3 regions of the Dyadobacter sp. 676 genome follow, and region 2 is predicted to be linked to each of the others. Evidence: riboswitches for the same ligand, from Rfam matches in the RefSeq annotation. Region 2 holds a riboswitch; each other region holds the start of a gene.
What was found. A riboswitch is a leader RNA that binds a small molecule or an ion and turns the genes downstream of it on or off. The one in region 2 is predicted to bind cobalamin.
Positions count from the first base shown of each region.

Region 1: linked by a shared signal. The riboswitch ahead of metE (5-methyltetrahydropteroyltriglutamate--homocysteine S-methyltransferase) and the one ahead of ABV298_RS05635 (ABC transporter substrate-binding protein) in region 2 are both predicted to bind cobalamin.
Region 3: linked by a shared signal. The riboswitch ahead of ABV298_RS12405 (TonB-dependent receptor) and the one ahead of ABV298_RS05635 (ABC transporter substrate-binding protein) in region 2 are both predicted to bind cobalamin.

Region 1 covers NZ_CP159289.1:4,303,141-4,313,700, forward strand. The annotation lists gene fumC (class II fumarate hydratase) at 1-1,024, opposite strand, end outside; gene ABV298_RS19335 (glucosamine-6-phosphate deaminase) at 1,175-1,906, shown strand; cobalamin riboswitch at 2,081-2,308, shown strand; gene metE (5-methyltetrahydropteroyltriglutamate--homocysteine S-methyltransferase) at 2,528-4,849, shown strand; gene ABV298_RS19345 (acyl-CoA thioesterase) at 5,042-5,425, shown strand; gene ABV298_RS19350 (carbamoyltransferase) at 5,756-7,621, shown strand; gene ABV298_RS19355 (SGNH/GDSL hydrolase family protein) at 7,648-8,769, shown strand; gene ABV298_RS19360 (DUF5989 family protein) at 8,844-8,993, shown strand; gene ABV298_RS19365 (SxtJ family membrane protein) at 9,096-9,464, shown strand; gene ABV298_RS19370 (phosphatase) at 9,412-10,389, opposite strand; gene ABV298_RS19375 (hypothetical protein) at 10,482-10,560, opposite strand, start outside.
Region 2 covers NZ_CP159289.1:1,218,353-1,228,912, forward strand. The annotation lists gene ABV298_RS05605 (DUF1572 domain-containing protein) at 1-59, opposite strand, end outside; gene cobC (alpha-ribazole phosphatase) at 103-636, opposite strand; gene ABV298_RS05615 (adenosylcobinamide-GDP ribazoletransferase) at 621-1,406, opposite strand; gene cobT (nicotinate-nucleotide--dimethylbenzimidazole phosphoribosyltransferase) at 1,413-2,447, opposite strand; gene ABV298_RS05625 (bifunctional adenosylcobinamide kinase/adenosylcobinamide-phosphate guanylyltransferase) at 2,449-2,961, opposite strand; gene ABV298_RS05630 (cob(I)yrinic acid a,c-diamide adenosyltransferase) at 2,958-3,542, opposite strand; gene ABV298_RS05635 (ABC transporter substrate-binding protein) at 3,543-4,745, opposite strand; cobalamin riboswitch at 4,744-4,977, opposite strand; gene cbiB (adenosylcobinamide-phosphate synthase CbiB) at 5,132-6,073, opposite strand; gene ABV298_RS05645 (aminotransferase class I/II-fold pyridoxal phosphate-dependent enzyme) at 6,052-7,074, opposite strand; gene ABV298_RS05650 (cobyric acid synthase) at 7,078-8,526, opposite strand; gene ABV298_RS05655 (VWA domain-containing protein) at 8,546-10,399, opposite strand; gene ABV298_RS05660 (cobaltochelatase subunit CobN) at 10,396-10,560, opposite strand, start outside.
Region 3 covers NZ_CP159289.1:2,771,282-2,781,841, forward strand. The annotation lists partial or broken gene ABV298_RS12355 (FGGY family carbohydrate kinase) at 1-458, shown strand, start outside; gene ssb (single-stranded DNA-binding protein) at 509-844, opposite strand; gene ABV298_RS12365 (hypothetical protein) at 1,090-1,446, shown strand; gene ABV298_RS12370 (aldo/keto reductase) at 1,477-2,352, shown strand; gene ABV298_RS12375 (hypothetical protein) at 2,516-2,893, opposite strand; gene ABV298_RS12380 (hypothetical protein) at 2,903-3,100, opposite strand; gene prfA (peptide chain release factor 1) at 3,232-4,305, shown strand; gene ABV298_RS12390 (DUF255 domain-containing protein) at 4,344-4,904, opposite strand; gene ABV298_RS12395 (glyoxalase superfamily protein) at 4,987-5,349, shown strand; gene ABV298_RS12400 (DMT family transporter) at 5,346-6,272, opposite strand; cobalamin riboswitch at 6,331-6,532, shown strand; gene ABV298_RS12405 (TonB-dependent receptor) at 6,629-8,503, shown strand; gene ABV298_RS12410 (DUF5074 domain-containing protein) at 8,514-9,593, shown strand; gene ABV298_RS12415 (tetratricopeptide repeat protein) at 9,736-10,476, opposite strand; gene ABV298_RS12420 (DEAD/DEAH box helicase) at 10,545-10,560, opposite strand, start outside.

The DNA.
Region 1 (10,560 bases), 3.1 Mb from region 2:
CCTGTGCCGCTACCATGGTCATGGCTTCGCATTGGGTAGGGTTCACTTTACCCGGCATGATGGAACTACCCGGCTCATTATCAGGGATATGGATTTCGCCAATGCCCGAGCGCGGGCCCGACGACAGCATACGGATGTCGTTACCGATCTTCATCAGGCTCACCGCCACGGTTTTCAATGCACCATGCGCCTCCACGATCGCGTCGTGCGCCGCGAGCGCTTCGAATTTGTTTTCGGCGGTGATGAATGGCAGGCCGGTAAGCGCGGCAATGTGGCGCGCGACGTTTTCGGAATATCCCGGAGGGGTGTTAATGCCCGTTCCGACCGCGGTACCGCCCAGTGCCAGCTCCGAAAGGTGCGCCAGCGAGTTGTTGATCGCCCTCAGGCCGTGATCGAGCTGGGATACGTAGCCGGAAAACTCTTGTCCCAAAGTGAGCGGCGTAGCGTCCATAAAGTGCGTACGCCCGATTTTAACGACATTTTTAAAGGCTTCGGCTTTCGCTTTCAAAGTATCGCGCAACTTCGTAATACCCGGAATGGTCACGTCCACCAGGATTTTGTAAGCCGCAATGTGCATGGCCGTTGGATAGGTGTCGTTCGACGACTGCGACTTGTTCACGTCGTCGTTCGGGTGCAAAAACTTGGTTTTGTCGGTAAGCTGACCGCCTTGCAGCACGTGCCCGCGATAGGCAATTACCTCGTTGCAGTTCATATTCGATTGCGTTCCCGAGCCGGTTTGCCATACTACCAACGGGAACTGGTCATCGAGCTGGCCGGCAAGGACCTCATCGCAGACCTGTCCGATCAGATCGCTTTTTTCTTTGGGAAGGACACCCGCTTCAAAGTTGGTAATAGCGGCGGCTTTTTTCAGGTATGCGAAGGCCTTGATGATCTCCTTCGGCATTTTATTGATATCCTGTGCGATAGGAAAGTTCTGGATCGAGCGTTGTGTCTGGGCGCCCCAGTATACATGGGCAGGGACCTGCACTTCGCCCATCGTGTCTTTTTCTATACGGTATTCCATTATTTGACGTAGAATGATAATGTAAAATGAACAATGCGCGGTAAAGTTAGGATCGGGTTTGCAGTTTCTGGAGTTTTTTATGGATAAATGTTCATGTCTGAAAAAAAGAATGTTTAGATTGACGCACCGAGATCCTAAACTCCGCTTTTCATGATACCTAAAATCAGCATTTACCCCGATTACGCACTGATGAGCTCCGCCGCTGCCGAGCGAGTAATCGATCTGATGAACCACAAGCCCGAATCGGTTATTTGCTTCCCGTCGGGTAGTAGTCCGAAAGGTATGTTCGATGCATTGGTAGCCGCGAATCAGAAGGGGCGTGTCGACTTTTCGAAATGCATTTTCGTCGGCCTCGACGAATGGATTGGCCTCGGCGCCGGCAACGATGGCAGTTGCCGCGACCTCCTCGACCGCGATTTCCTGAAACCTGTCGGTCTGCGCCCGGACCAGATCGTCTTCTTCGACGGCAAAGCCTTCGATCCGCAAGCCGAATGCGACCGTATCAATAAAATCGTCGAGAGCCTCGGAGGCCTCGACCTTATTATATTAGGCGTAGGCATGAACGGCCACCTCGCCCTCAACGAGCCCGGCACACCCTGGGATACTTACGCCCACATTTCGGAGCTCGATCCGGTGACCGTCGAGGTAGGGCAGAAGTATTTCAAACAGCCGACCAGCCTCACACGCGGCATTACCGTCGGTATCCGCCACATTCTGGAAGCGCGTTCGGCCATTCTGTTGGCTTCCGGCGCTGCAAAGGCACCGGTTATCCAGCGGGCATTGGCATTCCCCGTTTCCAAAGATTTTCCAGCAACGGTTTTGCAGAATCATTTGAACGCGGAGTTTATTTTGGATGCGGATGCTGCGGAGTTGATTTCGTAACATATTTCCCTAAATCCGGGTTTGCGAAATCACTTTTCCGGCCAGCATTTCAAGCCTGATTTAGATATTTTATCCTAACGCAACCAGTAATTTTTCTCCACTTCACTTAAATCAAGGTGCGCTTTCCTGCGCAATATGCATTCCGCCTAAATTTGACGCAGTTCTTTGTGAACGCCCGTCAATCGGGGTGGTGGTTTTTGCTTTTGGATCCCTCAGCCAAAATCAAGCAAAACAAAAAGGAACCGTGTGCAATTCACGGGCAGTCGTGCTACTGTAAGTATCCGTCCTGATGTTTTCAGGACCCGTTTTTACCCTCGCGTCCCATTGCAGCGTCCCGGCGCTTCGAGAAGGGCGGTAGAAATGATACGAGCCAGGAGACTTGCCATCACCCTCAATGGCTTCCCTCTCACGGGTGGAGTGTAGTCAAGCATTGATTTACCACATTTTATAGCGTACCACAGGCTCCCGGCCGGTTCGGGGGAACTGTATCTGTTCGTTTCGCAGGGTAGCCGTGTGTTACCGCCATGGAATGAAGTACCGGTCAGCGTTCGCAACAGGCGTTTGCCGGGATGGGAGGGTGTTTTCACAGGGTTTTTATTAACTCTTTAAACACAAAAAGTTATGTTGTCACACAACCTGGGCTACCCGCGCGTGGGAAGCCTTCGCGAACTCAAAAAGGCCAACGAACAGTACTGGGCCGGCGCGATCGACCGCGATGCATTGCAGAAAGTCGCGCGCAAAATCCGCCATCAGAATTGGGAAACGCAGCAGCATGCGGGCATTGGCCTTATTCCTTCCAACGATTTTTCGCTGTACGACCACGTCCTCGATACGTCGCTGATGGTAGGCGCGATTCCCGGGCGGTACCACCAGCTGCTCGACGGGAAATCCAATAAGGAGCTAGACCTTTATTTCGCCATGGCCCGTGGTTACCAGAAAAACGGGCTGGATATCAACGCGATGGAAATGACGAAATGGTTCGACACCAACTACCATTACCTTGTTCCCGAGTTTGTGAAAGACCAGAAGTTCAAGCGGTACTCCGAAAAGGTGCTGCTGGAATTCGAGGATGCATTGCAAAAAGGCATTCTCACCAAACCGGTGCTGCTTGGGCCAGTTACCTATTTGCTTTTAGGCAAAGAAAAGGAGGGCGGTTTTGAGCGGATCGACTTGCTGGACAGTCTTCTACCTGTTTATATATCCATATTAAAAGAACTCGCAGCGAGAGGTGCCGAATGGGTGCAGCTCGACGAGCCAGGGCTCGTGCTGGATTTGAATGAAAAGGAAAAACTCGCATTCCTGAGCGCTTATAACCAGATCCGGGAGACGCTTCCGAAGCTGCGCATTCTGGTAACAACCTATTTCGGGCCGCTGGAAGATAACCTGAGCATCGCTACCGTATTGCCGGTGGACGCATTGCATATCGACCTTACGCGCGGTGCGGAGACCTTGTCGCAAATCCTGGTGGATGAAGTATTCACGGCATCAACCCAAAAACTTTCATTAGGGGTGGTCGACGGCCGGAATATCTGGAAAAACGACTACCGAAAGTCGCTGGAATGGATTCAAACGGCAGCGAATGTACTGGGAGAGGATCGGATCTGGGTCGCACCTTCCTCGTCGCTGCTCCATAGCCCTTATGACCTGGACCTGGAAAGGAACGAAGCGGTGCTCACGCCCGAAATCAAAAACTGGATGGCGTTTGCCAAACAGAAACTGGCAGAGGTAACGACATTGGCGAGGCTCGCCGGGACCGATTATTCGAATGACAGCGCATTTCTGGATAACCAAAAAGCCATCGAAAGCCGTAGAACATCAGCGTTGATCCACAAGCCAGCTGTAAAAGCACGGGTTAGCGAAGTGCGTGAATCGGATTTTAACCGACAGAATACATTCGCCTTCCGGCAGGCCATTCAATTGGAAAAACTCAAACTGCCCTTGTTCCCTTCCACGACGATCGGCTCATTCCCCCAAACCGACGAGGTGAGGCAGCTCCGTGCGCAGTTCAAGAAAGGAGCATTGACTTTGGATGAGTACGAGGCCCGCATTCGGGCGGAAATCGTGGATTCGCTGCGCTGGCAGGAAGAGTTGGGCATCGACGTGCTCGTACATGGCGAGTTCGAGCGGAATGATATGGTGGAATATTTCGGCGAGCAGCTCTCGGGTTTTGTTTTTACCCAAAACGGCTGGGTGCAGAGCTACGGTAGCCGGTGCGTGAAGCCGCCGATCATTTACGGCGACGTCGAGCGCGTGGAGCCTATGACGGTGAAATGGTCGTCGTTCGCGCAGGCCAACTCCACGAAATTGGTGAAAGGCATGCTTACGGGCCCGGTAACGATCCTGCAATGGTCGTTTGTGCGGGATGACCAGCCGAGAAAAGACACCACATTTCAGATCGCGCTCGCGATCCGCGACGAGGTGGTGGATCTCGAAAAGGCGGGAATCAAAGTGATCCAGATCGATGAGCCGGCCATTCGCGAAGGGTTACCATTGCGGAAACATGCATGGAAGAGCTACCTGAAATGGGCGGTGGACGCGTTCCGCCTGAGCGCCGCGGGCGTGGCCGACCAGACGCAGATCCACACGCACATGTGCTATTCCGAATTCAACGACATTATCGACTCCATCGCGGCCATGGACGCCGACGTAATTACCATCGAAACGTCGCGTTCGCAAATGGAACTGCTCGACGCTTTTGCGCAATTCAATTATCCGAACGAAATCGGGCCGGGTGTGTACGACATTCATTCGCCCCGCGTGCCGACAGTCGACGAGATGGTTTTCCTGCTGGAAAAAGCGTTGAAGGTAATCCCTGCCCGCAATTTGTGGGTGAATCCGGATTGTGGTCTGAAGACCCGCAAATGGCCGGAAACCGAAGCGGCTTTGCGTAACATGATTTCCGCGGCTAACTTGCTGCGCGAATCGGTCGAAGTCGCGGGATAGCGACGGTCGTTTGTGGGCTGGTGTGGTCATTTATTGTCAGGTGTTGTCAAGTGTCGTCAGAGGTGAAAATACCTGACTATTATCTGACCATACCTGACAATAAATGACTACCCCTGACCACTCCCGACTATCCTTGACACCCCTGACCACATCGAACCGCACTCCTGTTATCAATACATTAAAGCATTTATTTTGACACTCGAAGAAAAAATCACCGCCTCGGAAACACGCGTTTTTAAAACTGTTTTCCCTAATAACACCAACCATTACGATACTTTATTCGGTGGTACCGCCCTGTCGATGATGGACGAGGTCGCTTTCATTGCCGCCACGCGGTTTTCAAGATTGCGGTGCGTAACGGTTTCTTCCGACCGTATCGATTTCACACATCCCATTCCTGCGGGGACCATTATCGAGCTTGTTGGCCGGGTTGAAACGGTTGGGAATACCAGCATGAAAGTCCGGGTCGACATTTTTGTCGAGAAAATGTATGAAGAGAGCCGTGAAAAAGCGGTGACCGGAATTTTTACATTTGTGGCGCTCGATGAGCATCATAAGCCTACCAGAATTTTGTAGCGTTGTCATTTGGCTGCCACGTCGGCGAACGGGGAGCCCGACGCTATGCTCATGAGATTGCATAATTTATCATACGGCACCACTTGTTGTAGTAAATTAGGGGCACATTCGAAGTGGTTCAGAATTAGCGAATTAGAATTAAAGGCATCATTGAAACTATTAACATTTCGTTACCGTCGCTCTTTATTTGGTTGATTCCGAACCGCTTAATAACATTATGAAGGCAATCAACGTCCTGCGGCGGGTTGCAGCCTTGTTCAAAATGCTTATCTTGCACGCCTTTTGGACGGTGTAGGACAAAACTGTACACATTATTCTAATCACGCTTTAATGAAAATTTTAGGTATCTCGGCTTTCTATCATGATTCGGCCGCGGCTCTTATAGATAATGGCGAAATTGTCGCCGCAGCACAGGAAGAACGTTTCACTCGTAAAAAGCATGACCCCGGTTTTCCCTCCAACGCGGTTGCCTTTTGCCTCGAATACGGCGGATTGTCCATCAACGAGCTCGATGCAATCGTTTTTTACGACAAGCCGCTTCTGAAATTTGAAAGATTGCTCGAGACTTATTATGCATTTGCCCCCAAAGGCGTACGCTCGTTTTTGACGGCGATGCCCGTGTGGATCAAAGAAAAGATGTTCCTGAAAAGGCTCATCAACGAGGAGCTTGAAAAACTGGGCTACGATAAGAAGAAGAAAAAGGTGAAAATGCTCTTTCCTGAGCACCACCTCTCGCATGCCGCCAGCGCATACTACCCTTCCCCATTTGAAAAATCGGCTATTCTGACCATCGATGGCGTGGGGGAATGGGCTACGGCGTCGATCTGTCTGGGTGAAGGAAAGGATATCAGTATCCTCAAAGAACTTCGCTTTCCGCATTCGCTCGGGTTGCTGTATTCGGCATTCACCTACTTCCTGGGTTTCCGGGTGAACTCCGGGGAATACAAGCTGATGGGCCTTGCGCCGTACGGTAATCCATCTTCGCCGGATATCAAACGTTATGAGGATATTATTTTGAAAGAACTCATCGATCTGAAAGAGGACGGGTCGGTGTGGCTCAACCAGGAGTATTTCGACTATGCTACCGGCCTGAAAATGGTCAACGAGCACAAATGGGAGGCGCTGTTCGGTTTCAAAACCCGCCGGCCGGAAGATGCGCTCGAAGCGGTGCATTGTAATCTCGGCCTCGCCATTCAGAATATTACCGAGGAGGCGGTGGTGAGGATGGCCAAAGAAGCGAAACGTCTTACCGGCGCGGATTACCTTTGTATGGCGGGTGGTGTCGCATTGAACTGCGTATCAAACGGTAAGCTGCAAAAGGCCAATATTTTCAAAGACATCTTCATTCAGCCGGCTGCCGGCGACGCGGGCGGCGCATTGGGTGCCGCCCAGGCCGCTTATCATATTTATTTCGGGCAGGAAAGAAAGGTTACCTGGAAGGCCGACGCCATGCGCGGGTCATACCTCGGCCCGACGTTCTCCGATCTCGACGTAGCGCTGACAGCCAAGAAGTACAAAGCCGTTTATACCTACTACGAAAATTTCAAGGACCTGGCCCGGGAGACTGCCCGGGTGCTGTCGGAAGGCAATGTGGTGGGCTGGGTGCAGGGCCGAATGGAATTCGGGCCGCGCGCATTGGGAGGCCGCAGCATTCTGGGCGATCCGCGCAATGCCGAAATGCAGAAAAAACTGAACCTCAAAATCAAGTACCGCGAATCGTTCAGGCCATTTGCGCCGTCGGTGCTGGCGGAAGATTGTTCCGAATATTTTGATTACGATGGGATTTCGCCTTACATGCTTCTGGTCCATCCGGTAGCCGAAAGCCGCCGCAAGCCGGTGCCGGCGAACTACGGCTCTCTGGACTTACGTGAAAAGCTCTATTTCGAGCGTTCCGATCTGCCTTCCATCACCCACATCGATTATTCGGCACGCATCCAGACGGTGCATAGGGATACCAACCCGCGCTACTACGAATTGATCGACACCTTCAAGTCGTTGACAGGCTACGCGGTGATCGTGAATACCAGTTTCAACGTCCGCGGGGAACCTATCGTTTGTACGCCCAACGACGCATATCGGTGCTTTATGCGGACCGAAATGGATTACCTGGTGGTTGGTAACTACATTTTTGATAAAAAACAGCAGCCCGAATGGCTGGAAAAAGATAACTGGAAGGAAGAATTCGTTCTTGACTAATCCTCTTTTATTGAGCGCTCGAAGCAATGGCATCTAAAATCGTTACCAGTATTGTCCGCATTCTGTTTCTGGGATTGCTGTTTGTTTTCCTGTTTTATCCGGACAAATTTCATATCAAGTTCGATTACCCGGGATACCCTCAAAGCGACAGCTGGCACGTCCGCCTGGCTAAATTCGCCTTCTGGTTTTTGCTGATCATCGAGATACTCCGCATTTTTTATTACGGCGTGGTCAAAAGCAAGGCAAAGGGGCTTCTTGCGAACATCGTGACGATTGTGACACCGCTGATTGTCGTGCTGATTCTCCTGGAAATCATATTCATGTACGTGCCGCAAAGCCATGAAGGCGTGCTTTCCAAAGCGTCGCAGATCTGGTGGGAGAAATATTGGCATCCGGTAAACTCGCTGGGCTATCACGACAAAGAGATTGAAAATGAGCCGGGGAAAAAGAAGGTTCTGGTAATCGGCGATTCGTTCGCGGCAGGGCATGGGTTGAAGGACGTGAACGAGCGCTTCTCGAACATGCTGGAAGCTAAACTGGGCGCCGACAAATACACCGTCTATAACCTCGGAATGTCGGGCGCTGACACCCGCGACGAGGTAAAGCGCTTGCAGGATTTCCCCGTTAAGCCGGACATGATTATCCTGGAATATTTCCCCAACGATATAGAGAAAGTTGGGCGGGAAAAAGGGCTGACACTTTCCGGTGCCGAACCTTACGCCGACCTTACCGGCCCGATGGCGACCGTCGTGAAGCGCTTTTACCTTCCCAATTTCATTTACTGGCAGTTGCCTCATACGGGATTCAGCACATTTGAAAAATTTGTGCAGACCGCCTATACCGATACGACAGTGCTCAATGCGCATTTGCGGGACCTTTCGGGAATGCTTGCTTACCGCGATAGCACCAAAGCGCAAATGTATGCGGTGTTTATCCCGTTCCTGTTTCAGATCGATAAAAGTGCGGGCTATACGAGGCCTGTTGAGGAATATCTGAAGTCGAATAATGTGACCGTGGTAGGCATCAACGACGGTGTAAAAAGGATTCCCGAAAAGGAGCGCGTTGTAGGAAAGAACGACGGTCATGGGAGTGCGGCGCTGAACCAGCTGATAGCTGACAGGCTCTACGAGGCAATAGGGAAGCGGTAACTCATTATTAATGTACAGGTTGTGCATTAAAGGTAATTAAGTCTTACATTTGATTTTTTAAACACTATATCAAAATGGATTTTTTGACAGATTTATTTGCATTCATGAAGGAGCGTAAGAAATGGTGGCTTGCTCCTGTAATCATTGTATTGCTCCTGATCGGGGTATTGATCGTGATCGGTGGTGGCTCGGCTGTCGCGCCTTTTATCTACACTTTGTTCTGATTCTTTCGGTTCGACGCGGATCAATCCAATTCATATCTGAAACCTTCATTCGGTAGCATTGCAAACCCGCAGTGCTGCCGATAACAATATTATTTTACCAAAATGAGTGAATCCGAAAAAGTCAAAGCGCAGCTCGTGATCGTGACCGGGCTTGTTGTTCTATACTTTATTTTCAAATCCCAATATCCCTATTTCCTGATCGCCGCCGCGGTAATCGGAGTTCTCAGTCTGGCGATTCCGGTTTTCGGCGATCTGATCGTGAAATTATGGTACAAGATCGCGGAAGTTTTGGGTGCGATAAACGGAAAGATCCTTCTTTCGTTGGTTTTCTTTATCGTTCTTTTTCCGGTTGCATTAATCGCGAAGCTCACCAAGAAAAACCCGCTGCACCTGAAAAAGGAGGATTCGGACACAGTGTTTACGGAACGTAACCACAAATACTCGGCGAAGGACCTCGAACAGGTCTGGTAGTTGCCGGATGTGTGAATTTCACCAAATACAAGGCCTGGGTTTCAGGCCTTTTTTTGCGGCATGCACGTTCGTAGAGCAGTTGCAGCATACCGTCTTTCAGGCCGAGATCGGGTACGTGGATAACGTTTGCGCCCGCCCAGCGCATAGCCGAGATATAAATGTCGCCGGCCGGTACAATCACATCGGCGCGGTCGGGGTTGAGTTGTAGTTTATTGATCCTGTCGGTCAGGGAAAATTGGTCGATATAGTCCCGCATTCGCTGGATTTCTTCCAGGCTGGTCGAACTTTCCGTTAGTTTGGAAGACAGATCGAACAGCTTATTGATGTTCCCACCCGTCCCGACAGCCTGGATCGGGCGGCTGTAATCCACATTCTGGTTGATCCATTCTTTGATCTTCAACCAGGCGTTTTTAGATTCTTTCCCTTCCAAAAGCCGCACAGAGCCCAATTTGAATGATTTGGCCTTGATTTTCTGTCTGTCCTGGTACAAGTTCAGTTCGGTACTGCCCCCGCCGACGTCGATGTGGATGTACTGTCCGTCGCCCAGTGATTGCACCACCACGTTATTGACCAGTTCGGCCTCTTTCTGTCCGTCGATGATCTGGATATGAATACCCGTGCGTTGTTCGATATGGTCACGGACTTCCTGGCCGTTGGCGGCCTCGCGCATGGCGGAGGTGGAACAGGCCATAAAGTCGTCGACCTCATGCAGTTCCATCAGTAACTGGTAAGCCAGCATGAGTTTCATCATGCGGTCCTCGCTTTGCGGGGTAATACGCCCCTGCGTAAAAACATCATGTCCGAGCCGGAGCGGAAACCGGACGTATTCGACCTTCTTGAAGCGTGAAATGCCGTCGTCATGCAAAACGGAAGAGATTTGCATACGGGCACCATTGGAACCGATATCTATGGCTGCGAATTTCAAAAGCTCGTCAAATGGGGGAGTTAATAAAGGCCAAAAATAGAATTTCGCGGACAAGTTTCAATATCCTGCCCGCGAAACTTCATGTGTAAAAGCTACATTTGACGGCCTATCTGATACAGTAGCTTCACTTTCAGTCCCGGTCCCGCGCTGTTCCTGAGTGGCGTAACGGGT
Region 2 (10,560 bases):
CCGAGCATTTTGTAATATTCGAATTGCTTTCTTACGCTTTCGAGGTATTCCTGGTTCATGGTCTGGTGAAATAATGGTTTGTTCAACCCAAATTACAAATTGTTATCTACTAATGGAACGCTCGATCCGGAACACTTCGCCGTAAGCTGGATTGATATCGAAAATCTCGGTCAGCGCAATTCCCCGAACCATCGAAAGGATCAGCCGGATCACCCCCGCGTGTGTCACGACCGCGATTTTATGATGGGCGGTTTTCCCAAGATCATCCCAAAACGACTTCACGCGTGCGTACATCTGCATCATACTCTCGCCCCCAGGCGTGCACGCGTGCACATAATCGTCCATCCACGCCTGCAACGCCGCGGGGTCGACGGTATCCCAGGTTTTGCCCTCCCATTCCCCGAAATCCAGCTCCTGTAAACGGCTATCGGTCACGAACCCGGCGCCGATGGCCTTCGCAAGCGTGGTGCAGCGGGAAGCCGGGCTCGAATAAATGATATCCAAATCCGGATCCAGCTTCGATCGTACGATTTCGAGTTCCGATGGAAAACCGGCATGCAGTAAAAGTTCCTTGCGGCCGTAAATCAGGCCACGTTCGAGAACGGGCGTCGTATGCCGGATCAGGTAAATTTCCATAGCACAACGACGAAAAGATAGAATGCGATCTCACAGACCTGCTGGATAGCCCCCAGGCAATCGCCCGTGTAACCACCGATCCATTTTTTGAAATAGCCCGCCAGCACCGCCATAACCAATCCCATCGGTAGGATCGCCATCACGACCAAAGGCTGCCCGAATACCGCCGGGAACGCCAACAAGGGCATAACCCCGAAAACGATAGCGGTCGCCAATACCGAAAAAGGCGGCTTTTCGGCAACAGGTTTTGCCTTGCCGCCGGTCTCCCGCGCATAAGGCAGCGTGTAAATGACAAAAACAGGCATGAGCCTGCTCAGCGAATGCCCGCTCACGAGCACGGCGACGATCCCGCCTTCCGAACCGCTTATCGCTTGCAAAAGCGCAAATTTCAAGGCGAGGATCGATATCAGGCCCACGGATGCATACGTACCGACGCGGCTGTCCTTCATGATTTCCATGATTTTTTCCTTCGTCCACCCGCCTCCGAAACCATCGCAAACATCCGCAAAACCATCTTCGTGAAATGCGCCGGTCAACAGCACGGAAACAATCATCGAGCACAGAACAGCTACCGTGGGAGTGGTACAATAATCCGCGACAAGCCATGCGCCGCCCGCTGCGGCACCTACAATCCAGCCGATAAACGGCAGGTAACCCGTCGACAGGCTCAGATTTTCCGGACGATAAACCACCCATTTCGGTGCCGGCAGACGTGTGTAAAATTGCAGCGCGGTAAAAAACAGGGTCAGCTGTTTGCGAAAATAGGGCATCGGATATTAGTTCTGATTTTCGGTATTCCGGCTTACGCCCGCGCTTTCAAAGCTGGCCATTTCGTTCAAAAAGGAAACGGCGCTTTGGAGGAGCGGGTAGGCCAGCGCGCAGCCTGTGCCTTCGCCCAGCCGCATATCCAGTTTGAGAAGCGGATCGGCTTGCAGCCACTGTAACAGCAGGCGATGGCCTTTTTCATCGGATTGATGGCAGAAAACCGCATTATGCCCGATGGAAGCGTCCATTTTGAATGCGCACAGGTAGCTTACCGAGGCTATAAAACCATCCACCAACACCAGCATTCCCAGTTTTGCTGCCTCGGCCATTGCACCGCACATCATGGCAATTTCAAATCCGCCGAAAGTCGCCAGCACCGATTCGGGATCGTTGGGTTCGTTTTTATGGTATTCGGAGGCATCGGTCAGAACCGCTATTTTCTGCAAGAGCTGGACGTCATTCAAGCCGGTACCTTTTCCGACGCATTCAGAAACCGGGATTTCCAGCAACCGGCTCATGGTCATCGACGCCGCGGAGGTATTGCCAATGCCCATCTCTCCGAAGCCGATCACATTGCAGCCCGTTTCCCTGACGTGGCGAACCAACTCTGCCCCTTTTTCAAGACACCGCCGGCATTCGGCGGCCGTCATCGCGGGTTGTTTCAGAAAATTTTTCGTACCGAAATTAACTTTCGCATCGATCAGTTTTTCGTTTTTCCCAAAATCATAATCCACGCCGGCGTCCACCAGCAGCAGGTTTATGCCATGCTGACGCGTAAAAACGTTGATCGCCGCGCCACCTCCCATAAAATTAAGGACCATCTGGGGCGTTACCTCCGAAGGGTACGCGCTTACCCCCTGCGATGCGATGCCGTGGCTCGCGGCAAAAACAATGATATGGGGATTAACGAGTTCCGGCGACAGAGTGCCCTGCACCGAGGCGATCCTCAACGCCAGCCTTTCCAGCGCCCCGAGTGCTCCCAGTGGCTTTGTTTTCGAGTCTATTTTTGCCTGGATTTCCTCGCGTGTTACGGCAGCTGTATACATATTATTTTGTGGATTTTAAGGTTAATGGAAGCCCCGAAACCATCATGATCGCCTCCCGGGCCACAGCGGCGACGTATTGATTCGCCCACCCTTGCAAATCGGTAAACTTTCTCCCGGCTTCGGTCGCGGCATGAACGCCCATGCCTATTTCGTTGGAAATGATGATCAAAGTGGCATCTATCCGGGCCAGGGCGTCTATTTCCGCCTTAAATGCGGCCAGGGATTTACCGACATCATAACCGAAGGCCTCGAAAAGATTTGTAAGCCATAATGTTACGCAATCGATAACCACCACTTTACCCCCTAACGGAAGCAAATAAAGATCCTTCTCGCTTTCCAGGGAAACCCATTCGGGCCCGCGCTCGTCCTGATGCCGCTTCACCCGTCTGGCAAAATCTTCGTCGCGGATCCGCGAGGTTGCGACATAAACGGGACTTCCGCTCTTTTGCAACGCCAGCTCCATCGCGAACCTGCTTTTGCCGCTCCTGACGCCGCCGGTAATATAGATGATCATGACGGCTCCACGTTTTTGAAACGCTTGTACAGAAAAAGTTGCCATTTCTCCTCCGCGACGCCGGCTTTGTCCATCTCCGCCCGGGCCAGGGTAAAAAACAGATCGGAAAGGCGGTTGATATAGGCCGGAATGGCCTCGTGTACCTCGTCGGTTTTCATAAGCGACACCAGCCGCCGCTCGCCACGGCGCATTTGCGTGCGTGCCACGTGGCATAATGCCGACACTTCGTTCCCTCCCGGCAACAAAAAATAATCCGACGGCGAGGTCATAGCAGCTTCCAGGGCATCGATCCAATCCTCGCAAAAGGTCGCCCCATCAACCGGCATCGGGTTTTTATTTTCCTTTTTAGCGTCCGACGGCCGCGCCAGATGCGACATCATGTCCATCAGGTCCTTCTGTATTTTGTGTAAGCCGGGCTGCCATTCATGCCCGTTGCCCAACTTCACCCGCAGCATGCCGATTGTCGAATTAGCTTCGTCGAGCGTCCCGATGCATTCGATCCGCACGTCGTCTTTACTCACCCGGCTCCCGCCGAACAGCCCGGTGGTTCCCTTATCCCCCTTTTTAGTATATATTTTCATTCAATTAATGGATTTATAATAGATCAGCTCATGCTTGGGCAACAACTCGGGATGGATAATCCGGATCAGATCGGCCAGCACCAGATGCGGGTTCACCGCGCCCGATTCCCAGTAATCGTTCGCTCCCTGGGCATTCATGCGTTTGTTGTAGCTATAAATGTGATTGGATTTGAATGACCTGAAATCGGCGTAGCGGGCATCCCGTGCCAGGATATCCTTTTTGGTCTGCACACTTCCGATGCTCACATTCAGCCAGAAATCCGCCTGCAATGCCACCGGATACACCGTTTCAAAACTCAGCGGAAGGCTACCCGTTGCTTTTGTATCCGACCAATGGTAAGAAGCACCCGCATCGCGAAAGAAACGGCTCACGTAGCTGTCCCCATTCGGGACGTACCAGGCGTCTTTGGAATTCATCCCCACCAGCAGGCTCGGTCGCGGACCAACCTTGCTTGTTAACCGGACCAGTTTCTGGTATTCTGCCTCGACACGCGCAAATTTGCGGTTCACATCGGTCTCCCGATTGGTAAGCACCGCCAGCAGCTTTACCCATTCGGCCCGGCCCAGCGGCGTCCTCTCGACCCATTCCGAATTCACCATCACCGGTATACCAGCCTGATGAAGGGATTCATAGCGGCTTACTTTCGAAACCGGACTGCCCGTAGCCATGATCAAATCCGGATGCAAGCTCACCAACAGTTCTTCGTTTAGTCCCTGATCCTTACCTACTTCCACAATTTTACCTGCCCTAATGCGGTCGAGCACCTTTGGCGAAGACACGTACCTGAGATTGCCCATTCCGGTAAGGATATTCTCGCAACCCAGAAAGCCTACTAATCCGATGTGCAGCGACGACATCGCCACCATGCTGCGCACCGGAATTTCGATGAACTGGCTGTCATGATAGCCGATGGGCCGCGGCGTACCACGTTGTACCAGGATATAACTCAGCGTGTCCGTCGATTTTTCGAACGGGCTCATGATTTTCACGACTTTATAGTGATCATGATACGTGATCGCAAAGCCGCGCGCGTGTGAAACTTTCACCTTTTCGGGGAACAGGTCACGCCCGGAATAATGCGATCCGCCTTTTTCGTAAAGCGCCGAGGAAGTACCGCAACCAGCCAGAAGGCCCGGCAGCAGGAGAACTGCAAATAGTTTTCTGATAATCATTTTGTCATCGGCCTTTCTTCCGAAAGCCATGTTAACCATGTTGGCAGGCAGGTTTTCTGACTCGTTCAACTCCTGCGCCTTCCCGGGAATAATGATTGAATGATTGAATAAAACATTCGGTCATTCAATCATTCAAAATTATATCCCAGTGGCATCTCACAAGAGCCTCGTTCTGAACTCACAGCAGCGGAGACTGTTCCGGATTTTCACCGGATTCCCTTTTAACACGCACGACGCGTGCACCTGGATTGTCGCAAAACTAGCGATATTTTATTGCTTATCATTGCAAACATTCATTTCACACACGCGTTCATGAAGCGAGACGATAGGCTTCAATGACCTACTGAGAGAAACCTTCTTCGCTGTCGAGGAGATCGCATGTTTGGTAAAAGTTTCACCAGGATCCGTTCAAAAGATCAAGCGGGACAGGAAATTAGGATAATCACTGTCACAATTAATACCATTATAAAACATGACCTTTGATTGACCAATACAGCCCGCCGGATATCCGCCGCTCCGATCTCCCGGTCGCTCTCTCCGATGAACGGTTTCGCAACCACCGTCCCGTGATACACGTTCGGGCCGCCGAAGCGGCAATTCAGGATACCGGCCAATGCAGCTTCGGGATATCCCGCATTAGGGCTTTTATGCATCGGGCCGAATTTGAATACGAACATAAGTCCCCGCTTGCTTCCGGTTACCAAAACCATCAAAAGGGCCGTCAGCCGGGCCGGAACGAAGTTCGCCAGGTCGTCGAGCCTGGCCGCGAATTTCCCGAACCATTCGAAACGTTCGCTGCGATACCCGAGCATCGAATCCATCGTGTTGATCATCTTGTAAGCCATCATACCCGGCACTCCCCCGACAGCATAATAAAATAGCGGGGCTATCACACCGTCGCTCAGGTTTTCAGACATGGTTTCCAGCACAGCTATGCGTATCTGCTGAGGACCGAGTTTTGAGGTATCCCGCCCGACTATGCGCGAGAGTTGCTTCCTCCCTGCTTCCAGACCTTCGTTTTCCAGCACCGAAAAAACCTTACGCCCCTCGGCGATCAGCGAATGGTTGGCAAGCCCGAAGTAAACCCAGATACTATTGATAATCAATAATAATGCTGACACACGGAAAAGTAGCGCATTGAGTCCGTAAAAAAATGCGAATACCAATAATACCAGCGCCACGCTTAACATCGCACCTTTCCAGAATCTGAAACGCCCGCGGTTCAGCAGTTTCTCCCCTTTGGCGATGGCGTTGCCAAAAACCCGCACGGGATGCGGCCAATGATCGGGATCGCCGAGCCACAGATCGAGCAGGTAGCCGGCAATCAGCGGCAGGACTAGTAGTAAAGTGTCTGCCATTCCTTTAATGCGTCGAACATTTGCTGATTATCATCCGGCCTCCGGGTAGCGATACGAAAATGCTGTCGCGTCAGGCCCCGGAAATTGCCTGCGTCGCGTATGAGAAAGCCATATTTTTCCAGCAGAAAATCTTTGAGCTGCGAGGCATTCCTCACCAACGTTCTTCCAAGAAAGAAATGCGTATCGCTGTCACCCACTTCCAGGCATTCTATTTCCTGCAATTTTTGAACGAACGTTCTTTTATTATGTAAAAGTTGGGAAACCGGTGGCTGTACGTTGGCAAAATGATCGTAAATATAATGGCCCGCCGAAATCGCCAGCGTATTTACCGTCCAGGGTTGTTTGATATTCATCAGTTGATCTATCACCTCCCCGCGCGCAAGGACGTAACCTAGCCTGAGGCCGGGAATCGCGTAAGTTTTCGTCAGCGAGCGCATTACCAGTAAGTTGGCGAACCGGTCCAGCAGCGGTACAACCGAGTTTTCGCCTTCTGTAAAATCGATAAAAGCTTCGTCGACAACGAAAAGGCATTGCGGGTTCAATCTGAGCCAATACTGCAAGTCCCTGAATAGCAGTCCGGTCGGATTATTGGGACTGCAGATAAACACCACATCGCTTTTCACCCCCGGCAGCACCGTCGCTTCCTGCCATGGCATGCTCCTCACGTCGTGCCCAAACGCCAGGCAAGCATCCTCATATTCCGAAAATGTAGGAGTAACGATCGTCGCGCGTTTCCCAGCGAAAAGTTGGGCAAGCAGGTAAATACTTTCCGTCGTGCCGCTGCAAACCATTACTTCCCCGGTTTGGCGGCCGTGATGGACGGCGATCTTCTCCAGCAAGCTCTCGGCCAGCACCTCAGGATACCGGTTGACCTCGTTCCATTTTCCAAAAACATATTCCTTCAACCCCGCCGGTTCTCCTCCGTACCAGACATTCGTGCTGAAATCCGCAACAATCGTGGTTCCATACCGGTAACCGTCGTCGCCATGCCCGTGCAACATATCCTATTCCTCCAAACTTTTGTAAATCAGATCCATATCCATATTCGCCCGCAGCAAGTCGGCGAGCTTATCATATTGTTGCTCCTTAAATTGCCGATAGTCGAAAGGAGACGTCTTTTCAGTCGTGTAAGGTTCCAGAATGCTTTCGATCACCACTTCGTTATCGAGAATTCCGTGCAAATACGTGCCCCAGGTGCGTGCATCGCGGTAGAAACCGTCCAGGCGTCCGTCCGAAAGTGTAGCCACCGGCGTGCCGGCGCTCGATGCGGTTGTTTCGCCCATATGGATTTCATAACCCGAACACATTTTCTCCGCTTCCCTGAACCTGAAAGTGCATTGCAAAGTGGTTTTATCCGGCCTTAAAACGGTTCGGACGGGCAATAGGCCTAACCCGGGCAATGCTTCTATTTCGCCTTCCACATGATCGGGGTCCAGAATGGCTTCGCCGAGCATCTGATATCCTCCGCAAATACCGATCACCGTTTTCCCGGCCTTGTGCGCGTCGTAGATTGCCTTTGCGATCCCGCTATTTCTGACGACAAGCATATCCGCAATGGTATTTTTGCTTCCCGGAATGATCACGACCGACGCCTTCGCTATTTCGGAAGGTTCATTGGTATAATACAAATTGACCCGCGGGTCCTTTTCCAACCGGTCGAAATCGGTAAAGTTGGAGAGCCGCCTCAACAGGATCACGGCCACATTCACTTTGCCCTCCACCGCCGACCGGTGTTTTAATTCAAGCGAAACAGAATCCTCCTGTTCGATGTGAATGTCCCTGAAGTAAGGCAAAATACCCACGACTGGCAACCCCGTGAGGTCTTCGAGCATTCGCTTGCCGTCTTCGAACAACCGTCCGTCGCCCCGGAATTTATTGATGATAATGCCCCTCATACAAGCGCGTTCTTCTTCTGTAAGCAGCGCGATCGTACCATAAACACTGCCAAAGACCCCACCCTTATCGATATCCGCTACCAAATAGGTCGCAGCCCGCGCGTGTGCGGCCATCCTCAGATTGGTGATATCCCTGTGTTTCAGGTTAAGTTCTGAAATGCTGCCCGCTCCCTCCATCACAATCGGGGAATATTTGCCGGCAAGGCGGTCGAAGGCCTCCTTTACCGCGGAAAAGAGCTCCCGCCTGTCGTTAGCCATAAAATACGCGTAAGCCGACTGGTTGCCTGCCGGCTTGCCGTTCAGCACCACCTGCGACGACCGGTCGCTGGTGGGTTTCAGCAGCACCGGGTTCATATCCGACTCGCAGGGTATTTGCGCCGCTTCGGCCTGTACCGCCTGGGCACGTCCCAGTTCGAGCCCATCGGCCGTCACAAAGCTGTTGAGCGACATGTTTTGCGCTTTAAAAGGGGCCGGTTGGTACCCGTCCTGCCTGAATATCCTGCAAAAGCCCGCTGTTATTACGCTTTTACCAACATCGGAACCGGTCCCGACAAACATAATCGGACGTAATTTCCTGCTATTCATTTCTTGAATTAAGTAATCGCGCTGAAACGGTTTCCGTAATCGACCAGGCGGAAAGGTCTTCCAATGGCAGGTAATCCGCCTCGAGCGCCTCCGCAAGCTGCTTTGCCTTGCCATAGCGCACATAACCGCTCTCGGTATCCAGCACCAACGCCCGATGTGCCGATTTTCCGGCCAGATACAGCGACTGCGACCATGCATCGCCATCCGCTCCCGGCAAAGGCACATTGGCCTTTCCATCGCTCAGAATCACCAGAAAAGGTATCGTACCGCTTCCCGTGTGCCGGGAAAACGTCTCTTCTGCAAGCTGCAATGCATGCGGCAACGGCGTACGCCCACCGGTGGGCAGCAGTCTCAATGCTTCCCCGGCCGCCTCGATGTCCCGGGTGGGTTCAAGCAAAATCGTCGCTTCCACGCCGCGAAATGCGATAACCCCCACCATATTGCGCCGTTGATACGCTTCCTGCAACAAATTTATCACCGCGCCTTTTACCGCCTCCATCCGCTTGCCCGCTGCCATCGAGCCCGATGCGTCCACGACAAAAAGAATCAGATGTGCGACCCGGCCGTTTCGCACCTTTTGATGTAAATCTGCTTTTCCGATATGCAATGCATCGGGATTGCGGCTCAGTGCATGCAAAACAGTGTCTGTAACGGCAATATCGGCAGCGGAGCCACTTTTGACCGATCTTACGTGGAGCCCGGTGACGGTTTTTCCGGCTCTCGCACTGCGGCCATCCGGCAGGTCCGCCCGTTCGATGCGGCGGTTACCATTCAATTCCGGAACATTCATTCCAAAATCAACATCCGCTATCTGTTCATGCGGATTGTCATCACAATTTTCTTCGCCGCATCCGTCCGCCGGGCTATCGGTTTCACCCTGCCCCGGAATGTCGGAATCCCGATGTGTTTGTTCGCCATTCGGCATTTCAGGACTTTCCTCCGAAGGTTGCCGGATTTGCGGCGGAACGGTCTTTTTTCCTTTTCTATGCGTCAGTACAAGCCCGGCCGCTTCGCGTATATCATTAGCCGTCACCAAAGTGCGCCCATTAAACGCCGCGATCGTTACGGCAGTTTTATACATAACGATGTCGGCCCGGAGGCTACCCACACCCCATTCAATGCACAACTGGCTGATCATTTTCAAAAGTCCGTCGGGCATTTGTACGACCGGCAGTAACATCCGAGCCTTGCTCACCTGTGTTCTGATTACCTCCAGGTTATCGGCCCACCGGCTTGCGAACTCCGCGGCATCGGCCTCGAATGCAATGCGCCTGCGCACCACTTCCGTCCGCACGCCGGCGTCGACCGGTGCGCCTACTTCCACCATCAAACCAAAACGGTCGAGGAACTGCGGCCGCAGGTTTCCTTCTTCGGGATTCATGGTTCCGATGAGCACAAACCGCGCCGGATGGCTTACCGACAATCCTTCCCGCTGGACGGTATTGATCCCCGAGGCCGCAACGTCCAGCAAAACATCCACCAGATGGTCGGCAAGCAGATTCACTTCGTCGATATATAAAATGCCCTCATGCGCGCTCGCGAGCAGGCCCGGCAGTAGTTTTTTTGTCCTGCCGGAAAGGATTGCTTCGATGTCCAGGCTACCGAGCAGGCGGTCCTCAGACACCCCGAGAGGCAGATCCACGAACGGCACCGCGGCTCCGCCGGAGGCCAGCGCCGGCATTACCTGCACCAGACCGCGCACCGCCGTGCTTTTTGCCGTGCCCTTTTCACCCTTAATTAGCACACCGCCAATTGCAGGATTGATGGCGCATAACAGCAATGCTTTTTTCAGATCATCCTGCCCGACAATCGCGGAAAAAGGATATAAAATCGTTTCGGTATTCATTTCAAAGTTGGTGTCTGGTCGGCCCTGGATTCGAGCAAAGTTTCGCTTTTCAGATACAAATTTTTCAAACCTTCCAGCGTTTCCTCCGACGGCCTTTCCCAAAGTCCGCGCTGCGCCGCTTCGAGCAGCCGCCCGGTGACGGCCTGTAATGCCCAGGGGTT
Region 3 (10,560 bases), 1.6 Mb from region 2:
GCCTACCGTTTGGAAACGGTGCGGAGCGTATGCTCGAGAACCAGGATCCCGGAAGCACCTTCAAAGGCCTTCAGTTCAGCCGGCACGATCTGAGCCACTTTACGCGCGCCTCGCAGGAAGGCATCGTATTTGCCTTATATTACGGTATGGAAATCATGGAGACCGTCGGTGTTTCCCTGAAAAATATCCGCGCCGGCGAAGCCAACATGTTCCTCAGCCCGGTATTCAGAGAGACTTTCGCCAATGTCTCGGGCGCTACGGTGGAGTTATACAACACCGACGGGGCGCAAGGCGCCGCACGCGCGGCCGGCTTTGGGCTAGGCTATTATAAAAGCCGCGAAGAAGCATTCACGGGCCTCACCGCTCTGCGCACCATCGAGCCCAATGCCACACTGGCGGACGCTACGCGCGAGGCATATGCCAACTGGAAATCGGCCCTTGAAAAAAGCCTTCGCTAGTACAAGCAGGCCTCATGTCAACTCCGGCATGAGGCCTTTATTTTCGGCCGCTACGCACTTGCTTCCTGTTTCTTCTGAACCTCTTCCACTTTATGTGCCGTCACTTCGGTGCGTTTCACGTTGCGGCCGTCTTTATCGATATATTGCCGGTAAGTCAACCGCCCTTCTATGGAAATCATTTTCCCCGTCGTCACAAACGTTTCACAACGTTGGGCCAGCTCACGCCAGACGACGATCTGGTGCCAGACCGTGTTCTTCACTTCCTCTTTATTCTTGTTTGTATAGCCTTCGTCGGTCGCCAACGAGAAGCTAAGCATTTTACCGCCGTCGAACTCTTTCATACTGATTTCGCGGCCCACGTTTCCGATTAATTTTACAGAATTCATAACTGTTAATGTTTTAGATGATGAATGACTATACCGGCTCTGGCTTTGCTAACCGGCCATGCAAAGGTGAACCGGCGGTGGGAAAAGATTCGGTTGATAACCACTTATAATCATATAAAAGCATTTGCAGCCATTTGCAAACGAAAAAAAGGCCTTTCAACGCTGCGTCTGAATTTTATTATATTGCATTCAAAGTAAATCTATGCACACCAACGGGGCTCTACGCCCCGCAAACGAAAAAAGACATGAGGAACTGCCAGGAATGCGGTAAGCCCTTGATGGGCCGGATTGACAAGAAGTTTTGTTCCGATATGTGCCGGAACAGCTTCAATAACCGGCTCAATTCGGACGCTCATAACCTTGTGAGGAATATCAACAACCAGCTTCGCAAGAACAGGCGGATTCTGCAGGAATTATGTCCGGACGATAAATCAAAAACAACCAAGCACATTTTGTTGTCGAAAGGCTTTGATTTCAACCTCATTACCAACGTCCGGCCGACGCTTAAAGGCAGCATTTACCACTTTGTTTACGATTACGGTTACCTCGAACTGGACAACGATTTTTATCTGATCGTACGGGATAAACGATTGGAGAAATAGATATTTTTGCAGGAATTCAAACTACCACCGATGAAAAAAGTAAGCCTCAGCGATTCCGGTCCGAAAGTTTCGGAAGCAATTTATGGTTTCTGGCGATGGACCGACGAGGGCGCCGCTACCACCTCGCAAATCGAAAAGACAGTTAACCTGTGCCTCGATCTCGGCATCAATACATTCGACCATGCTGACGTTTATGGCGACCATACCATCGAAGAGCATTTCGGCAAAATCATCAGCAACAAGTCGTTCAAGCGGGAAGACATCGTCCTGTTCAGCAAATGTGGCATCAGAACGTCGGATGATAAATATTTGACATATTACGATAACTCGCGCGAGCACATTATCAACAGCATCAATGGCTCGCTGAAAAGGCTCAAAACCGATTATCTGGATATTTTCCTGCTTCACCAAAGCGACTTGCTGGCAGACCCCGAGGAAACCGCCATGGCATTGGCGGAAATCGTCACTTCGGGAAAGGCCAAACACATAGGCGTCGCCAACTTCACCGTATTTCAGCATCAGCTGCTCGCGTCGTATCTGCGGATACCGATCGTAACCAACCATATCGAGCTTAACCTGATGAACACGACGGCCATCGAGGACGGCCGCATCGACTTCATCAAGCAGAGTTTTAGCAAGCCGCTCGCCTGGGCACCCCTGGCAGGCGGAAAAATCCTGCACGGCACCGACGAAAAGGCCGTTCGCCTCAGGGCCAAACTGGACGAAGTCGGTAAGAAATACGATGCCAATATCGAGCAAACGGCGGTTGCGTGGCTCATGAAACTGGGTACATTACCCATCATCGGGTCGCTTTCGGAAACCCGGATCCGAAATGGCGCCAGCGCTTCGGAAATCAAACTGAGCCGGGAAGACTGGTACGAAATTTACCAGGTCGTTGGAAAATAAAGTAATGGGCATTGCCGGACGATGCCCTTTACCAGAAATAATTCACTCTGTTCAATACTATCGCCTACTTCAATCATTCCCCCCCCGGGGTGCATCCGCGCGTATTATGACATTTGTCCGGATGTCAGGTTTACCCGAGTTTTAGCGCGCCCCTGTGCGGGAGTCAATCTTTCAGCTGCTTGGCGTCCAGCTTTCTGATAATTTCCTTTTTGTTAAAAAGCAGCCGCCACACGGCAAAGGTGGTATCCTGTCCTGCCATGCATTTCTTGCAAATAATACTCTCCGCCGAAACAGGCGCATTGTAGACCAGCAGCGTATCATTGAGCTGCTGTAAATTGTCACCTGCCTGCGTATTACTTCTGGCGCTGTAAGCATAAGCATCCAGAATTTCCCGCTCTTTCGGGTACAACCTGGCACTTTTCAGATCATTGGTACCAAGCAATTGAACCCGGACACCGTATTCCTTCTGCAACGCCGCGACGACCGGAATACCGCCGGGATCCTGGCAATGCTTCCAGGCCCGTACCGGGGTTCTTTTCAAGTTCGCTTTTCAGTGCTTTTTCGGCAATTTGCGCAATTTTTTTCCCCATTCGTCAGCCGACGAGACCAGCTGAACATTGGTAACCCGTTTGATTTGCGAGGCTTTAATCTCGCGGTTCAGTTCTTTCGTGTTCTCGATACGATTGTTTTTTAAATCGCAACCACACAGTGTACCGGCTAATGCTGCGACAAATATTATCTGTTTCATTTTTCAAATTATTAATCTGATTAATCAAACGGCATCCGATATGGACCGCCCCGGCCTCTTGAAACCATTCATTTAGCTAAAATGCGTATCTTTGTGCCCCGAATGCGTCGTGCCAAAGATATTCAATAAAGATGATCGATAAATTAGAAGCTATAAAAGAACGGTTTGAAGAGGTTTCCCAGCAAATCATACAGCCGGAAGTTGTCTCTGATTCCGCGCGTTATTCCAAGATCAGCAAGGAATATAAAGACCTGGGCAAGATCGTGGAGCACTACGCGCTCTATCAGAAATTGCAAAAGGACATCGCCGGCACCAAAGAACTTATAGCGACTGAAAAAGACGAAGATCTTCGTGAAATGGCCAAAGAGGAGCTCGACGAGCTCGTTCCGAAGCTGGAAGAACTGGAACAGACCATCAAGGAATTGCTTATCCCCAAAGATCCGAACGACAGCCGCAATATTATCCTCGAAATCCGGGGCGGTACGGGCGGCGACGAGGCCGCGATATTCGCCGGCGACCTTTTCCGCATGTACCAGCGTTTCTTTGAAAAAATGGGCTGGCGGTCATCGGTAATGGACTATACCGAAGGTACCAACGGCGGTTACAAGGAGATCATTTGTAAAGTCGAGGGAGAGGATGTGTATGGCAAAATGAAGTTCGAATCGGGCGTGCATCGTGTGCAGCGCGTACCTGCTACCGAATCGCAGGGCCGCATCCATACATCGGCTGCTTCTGTGGCCGTACTGCCGGAGGCCGAGGAGGTGGATGTACAGATCAACATGAACGATATTCGTATCGATACTTTTCAATCGTCCGGCGCGGGTGGGCAATCGGTTAACACCACTTATTCGGCGGTTCGCTTGACCCATATTCCTTCCGGGCTTGTGGTAAGCTGCCAGGATGAACGTTCACAGCTCAAAAACAAGGAACGCGCATTGAGTGTTCTTCGCTCGCGCTTGTACGAAATCGAATTGAAAAAACACAACGACGCAATTTCGTCGCAACGTAAGTCGATGGTGGGCAGCGGCGACCGGTCCGACAAAATCCGGACTTACAATTACCCGCAAAGCCGCATTACCGATCACCGCATTGGTTACACCGTCTATAACCTTCCGGCTGTAATGGAAGGCGATATTGCCGAATTGATCGAGAAACTGCGCATTGCCGAAAACGCGGAGAGGATGCAGGAAGGGGAAGTCGTTTAAGCTTTGCCCCCGCATAGCCGATACAAGCGTTCCGCTATCTATTTCGAAGGATACAAGGTTCCGTAAGTCTTCACCTTATAGCTTTCGAAATCCTGCTTTTTGTGGTAGTCTTCTCCAAAAAAGGTGATAATCTGGTGAAACTCCTTTGCCTTCAGATAACCCGGAAGCGGCTGGATCATATTGAAATGATCGTCCAGAAAAACGGTCGTGGGGTAGCTCGGCTGGTTATTGGTTAATGCCAATGCGATCTCGTTGATACCGCGGCCACCCTGTGCAAGATATTTGAACTGCTTGTCTCCCAGTTTGATCGTCTCCTTCTGCTCGGCATCGAGCTTCACGGCGTAATACTTTCGGTTGATATAATCGGTTACAGCCTTGTCCCTGAACGTTTCACGATCCATTACCTTGCACCAGCCGCACCAATCCGTATAGACGTCGATGAGCACCTTGCGCGGTTCTTTCTGGATCTTCGCGAACGCCTCCTCGATGGTTAGCCATTGAATGCCTTCGGCCGGCTTTTTACCGGTATCGGCCTTGAAACCGGCCAGAAACACCAGCATTACCGGAAATATTAACAGCGATGACAGGAGTCGTTTCATGGCATTTTTCTAGATTTCATTTTGTAAACAAATCTGATATACAAATTGTTGCCAGCCCCTTTCACCTCCAAACAGCATCCCCATGGAAGCCAGCAAAATCATCCCAATTTTACGCATTTTTGACGAAACCAAAGCACGCGAGTTTTACATCGACTGGCTGGGCTTCCAGATAGACTGGGAGCACCGGTACTCCGACGATGCGCCACTTTACATGCAGGTTTCGCGCGGCGGCCTGACGCTCCATCTCTCGGAGCATCACGGAGACAGCACTCCCGGTGCGAAAATATTTGTCGAATGCACCGGTGTACGGGCTTTTCATAAAGAGCTGAACAACAAGCAATACAAATACAACCGTCCCGGCCTCGAACACGAACCCTGGGGCGCTCTTTCGGTAACGGTAATCGACCCTTTTATGAACCGGCTGGCATTCAACGAACGGCTTTAAGCGCTTTTGGTTTTGGCAAACGATACCAGGATCCCGCCCGCGATGATCAGCAACATGCCCGTCAGCATCGACAGCGACGGGATCGCTTCACCCATCAGAAAGCCTATCAGCACAGAAAAAAGAATATTGGAATAGCCCACAGCGGCCACGCGCCCGGCTTTGTCGTAGGTAAAAGACTGCGTCAGCATTTTCTGGCCCAGCAATGCAGTCAATCCCAAAGCCAGGAAACCCAGCCACTGCCAGGTATTCTCCGGCCATTTGAATGTCCCGATCAGAAAGTCCAGATGTTCCATTGGATAATAGGTCCCGGCTACCATCGACAAAACAGGCATTACAATACCACTAAGCATGAATGACAGAATAATGGCGCGCGTATCGTACACCACGCCCAGTTGCCGGATCGAGAGATAGGAAACCGCCGTCAGCAATGCATTGCCCAAACCGAGTGCGTTGTCCCGCAACGACGAAGAAAGATCCGGCCGGAATACAAACAAAATGCCCGTGAACCCCACAAAGATCGCCATCCATTCCTTGGAATTCAGCGTTTCACCAATGAGCAGCCAGGAAAAAAGCGCGAGAAATATGGGATAGGTGTATTGATAGGTCGATGCGCGTCCGAGACCCAGCGTCTGGATCGCGTAAAAAAGCATATAAAGCGATAAAGTACCAACTATGCCTCTGAAAACGAGCAGCCCGAGCTTGCCTCCCTCCTGCTTCAGCGGCCGTTGCCATATACTGCTGATGATGAAAACCACCCCGACGATGTTCCTGAAAAACACCAGTTCCACAATGTGGAATTCCCTGCCGAGCCATTTTGAGATCGCCGAGGTGAGCGAAAAGAAAAATGCCGCGCCCAGCATGAGGTAAATGCCTTTCAGGGGCGACGGGTTCGGGGAATTTTCAGCAGGAGTGGCCAAAAGCATTCAGAATTTGGCGCAAAGATAGCGGTTATCGCAAAGAACCGAAAGTCGGAGGAAATGTCTAACTTTGCGCCCGCTTGGTGCCATATGCTGCTTCTGTTCAGCAATTAGGCTTAAAAGGGAATTCCGCGCGAACCGGAAGCTGTCCCCGCAACTGTTAGTCTGCCCAAACGTGCCCGCACTCCATGCCACTGTTTCAAAAACGGGAAGGCGCCGGACACGAACGACGAGCCAGGAGACCTGCCAGAGCATTTGATCGGACCGTTTTCGGAGGAAAGACAGAAGATCGCCGCCAATCGCAGTGAAACAGGGTGCTAACCAACCGGAGATTTCTGATTAAACCAGTATTATGGGCAAGCGTGGCTTTCGCATCGCCCGCTCATGCGCAAACCGACTCCATCGCACTCGAAACAGTGACCGTCAGGGGCTTTGTACCGGAACGTTTCATGAGTGGCCTCAAAATCCAGGCGATCGATTCGGCGATGCTCGCGCAGGCGCGTTTCCAGAACATCAGCGACGTACTTTCGACATTTACGCCTATCGCTTTTAAAAATTACGGTCCGGGGCAACTGGGTACTGCTTCATTCAGAGGCACGTCCGCGAATCATACGGCAGTTCTCTGGAATGGGCTGAATATTAATGCTCCCACACTTGGCCAAACCGATTTTTCCACTATCCCTGTGGCGGGTTTCGACAGGCTTTCCGTTCAATTCGGGTCGGCCGCGAGCATTGTAGGGTCCGATGCGGTCGGAGGAAGCATCCTGCTGGGCAGTGATGTACCCAAAAGCCCTTTTCACATATCCATCGGAAGGCAGGAAGAGAGTTTTGACAATCGCCAGACCCGGGCGGATATTCGCTACGTAACGGTTTTAAACAGGCAATGGTCGTTTTCGGGAAAAACGGCGGTTTACGACGGCCGGATGAACAACAATTACCGGAATCCCGTGCGAAAGGGTTACCTGCTTTTGCCTACCGAGACTTTCCAGAAAGGCATTGTACAGGATTTATTCCTGCAAGCTAAAAACGACCGGGAAATTTCTGCGCACGTGTGGCTCACGGATAACAAACTAACCTTAACGCCCGACGACGAACAGGGCCGGGAAATGACGCGCACGACAGCCTATCGCACCATGCTTCGCTATCGGGTGCGCTCGCTCACATTACGAACAGCATGGGTACGCGACATAATCGACTATGCCAAGGGCGACCTTTCACAACCCGATCATTCCGTAACGGATAAAATCGCCACGCGGATCGAGAATGACTTTTCGTTGCGCCCGGGAGCTAAGCCCAATCCGTTGTCCATCAAAACCGGGAGCGAATGGACGCACTATCGCTCGCGCGTGCCCGGCTATGTGTACTCGCCCGTGGCTGAAAACCGGACAGACGTTTTTTTGCTTACCCGCTGGCAGCCTGCCTCCCGAATCACGGTTTCCGTCAATCTCCGGCAAGGATTTGTTACCGGATTTAACCCGCCATTCACGCCGTCCGCCGGTGTGGAGCATCGTTTGATCCGGAAAAAACTTTATAATCTCTCCCTGAAAGGTTCATACGGGCGCAGCTACCGCGTCCCTACTCTGAACGAACGCCACTGGAAAGGCCTCGGTAACCCGGATATCCGCCCGGAAACGGGATGGAATAAAGAAATTGGAATAGAACAAACATTGAAATCCACGTCGGGAAGCACATGGCGGGCTTCGGTGACTCTTTACCATAACCGCGTTAAGGACTGGACCTACTGGAATCCGTCCAGAAGTTACCGTGTCGAAAACCTGCAACAGATCCTGGCCCGCGGGGTCGAACTGCAAACGAATTACCTGCATACAACGGAGCTCCGGCAAGCCGGGGTGGATGCCGGTTATGCATTTAACCGGAGCAGCCAGGAAAAGGCTTACGATAATTACTCCGAAGAAATCGTTGGCAAGCAGCTTGTTTTTGTGCCGGAGCATACGGCCTATGTCAATGCATTTTTTCAGCATAAATCCACCCGCATTACCGGACAGTTCCAGGCAGCCAGCCGACGTTACACAACATTCGATAATTCACAGTTTCTCGATGGCTATGGTTTGGTAAATCTCCTGGCCGAAACAACCATCTCCCTTGGTAAGGTAAGGGGCCGCATACAGGGACAGATCCGCAATCTGACCAACACGTTTTATTTAAATGTCAGAAATAATGCGATGCCGGGAAGAAGTTTTGCATTAAGTTTAACTTTTAGTTACGATTCTCAATAAATCAATGAAAATGAAAAAACAGTTAGCCAGTTCATTAGCAGTAGTTTTTACAGCCCTGGGAGCATGGTCGTGCGACCAGAGTGACCCGGCTCCGAAAGGGGATTTCGTGAGTGGTGTTTTTGTAATGAATGAAGGTAATTTCCTGCAAAATAACGGCGCTATCTCCTTTTTTCCCCGTGAAAACAACACCGCCAACGCCGACATTTTCGCCGCAGTCAATGGAAAAGCGCTGAATGGCGGGGTGCAGGACTATACGGCGTCGGGAGAACAAGGCATCATCCTGGTCGACAATTCCTCGGCGGGCCAGGACAAAGTACAGTTCGTTAACCGGTATACTTTCAAAGACGAAGGAGTCATCGGAGCGCCCGACATCGAGAATCCCCGGGAAGTTGTAATCGCCGGCAGAAAAGCATATGTGTCGTGCTGGGGCACCAACGCCGACTACAAATACAGCACCGGTTATATTGCGGTGATCGATATAAATACAAAAAAGGTGACCAAGAAAATCGACATCGCGAAAGGACCAGAAAACCTGGTTCTGAGCAATGGAAAACTGTTTGTAGGTACCACTACCTTTACCAACGGCAACATTCTTACGGTTATCAACACGAACACCGATGAAATCGCCCAGTCGATCCCTATGGAAGGGGTAGTTACGCCGATAGGCATCGACGCAAACGGCAAATTATGGATCAATGCGGGGATCAAAGCCGTACGGCTGAATCCTGAGTCGCTTACGTCCGAAGCCACTTTGGCGATCGGGACCGACGCCACCAAAGTGCCGGGTTCCTTCACAATGAGTTCCGACCTCAAAACAGTCTTCTTTGTATTGACACAATACGACGCCAATTTCAACCCGTCGGGTAAAACCTACAAATTCGGTATTACCGATTCTCAGGTGGACCTCAGCAAGCCCTTTATCGGCCGTTATTTTACAGGCTTGACAATCGATCCGTCTCAAGGCCTGCTTTACGCAGCCGTGACGCCGTCCCAGGCGCAGTCGGGCTATGCGATACGTTATCGCGTCGATGGAAACCTGGTCGATTCGGTGAAAGTCGGTATCGCCCCAACAGGATTTTTCTTTCAATAAGGGTTAATACGCCACGTCAAAGGTGGGATATCAGCGTAGCCGAAGCCTGATGGCGACATGCCACGGGTCCTGGCTACGCTGATATTGCTCAAACAAAAAAAGTCTCCCAAACGGAAGACTTTGCAATCCCGGAAGAATACGTTTACTTGAAAAATCCCTGGGGATCGGGCATTTTGGCTTTCAGAAGCTCCACAAAGTCGAGATTCAGCTGGCTGAAATCAAGGACCCGGCCTTTGTGCAGGTGCTCCCAGGATTTATCAAGCTCATCGAGGTTGTAATGCAGCAGCGCCAGGTTGTATTGGCCCAATGCATAAGTCGAATCAAGCGCGACAGCGCGTTTGAGCACCTCGCTTGCCTCTTCCAGTTCCTCCTTACGGCTTGTGATCGCGTACAATTTGAGCTGTACGGTCGACAAATCCACCAGCAGCGGCACATTGTCGCCCTGCAAGCTGACTCCTTTGCTCAGCATTCTTTTGGCGTCCACCCAGTTTTCGCGTTGGTAAGACACAACACCAAGCCCCCAGTAGGCCTCCACGTTTTTGTCATTCAGGAGTTGGGCAAGGTTAAAACGGTAGCAGGCGGTGTCCAGAGAACCTTCCTGCAAATATTCCCACGCGCGGGTGGCGAAGAAGCTGCTTGCTTCCGCCCGCGTCGAGAACGATTTGTCACAATCACTCAGGAATTTAATCTCTTCATCAATCTGCTCCGATGTCTTACTCACTTCCCCGAAGAGCGGGGTAATCCGCCTTTCATTCAAATTGAGAGGCTTTTTAGGGGCTACGTTTGTATCTGTGCTTGTACCCGCGCTTGCCAGATGCGTGTTTTGAGCAAGGCTCATTACAGGTATCAGGAGGGCAAGCCAAATTACAACAGATTCTTTCATAATTGACTTTAATAGAAGAACAGGTTTCTATTGTCCAAGTTAAACGGTTTTATTGGAATTGTATTGCATTACCTGCGTTTACTT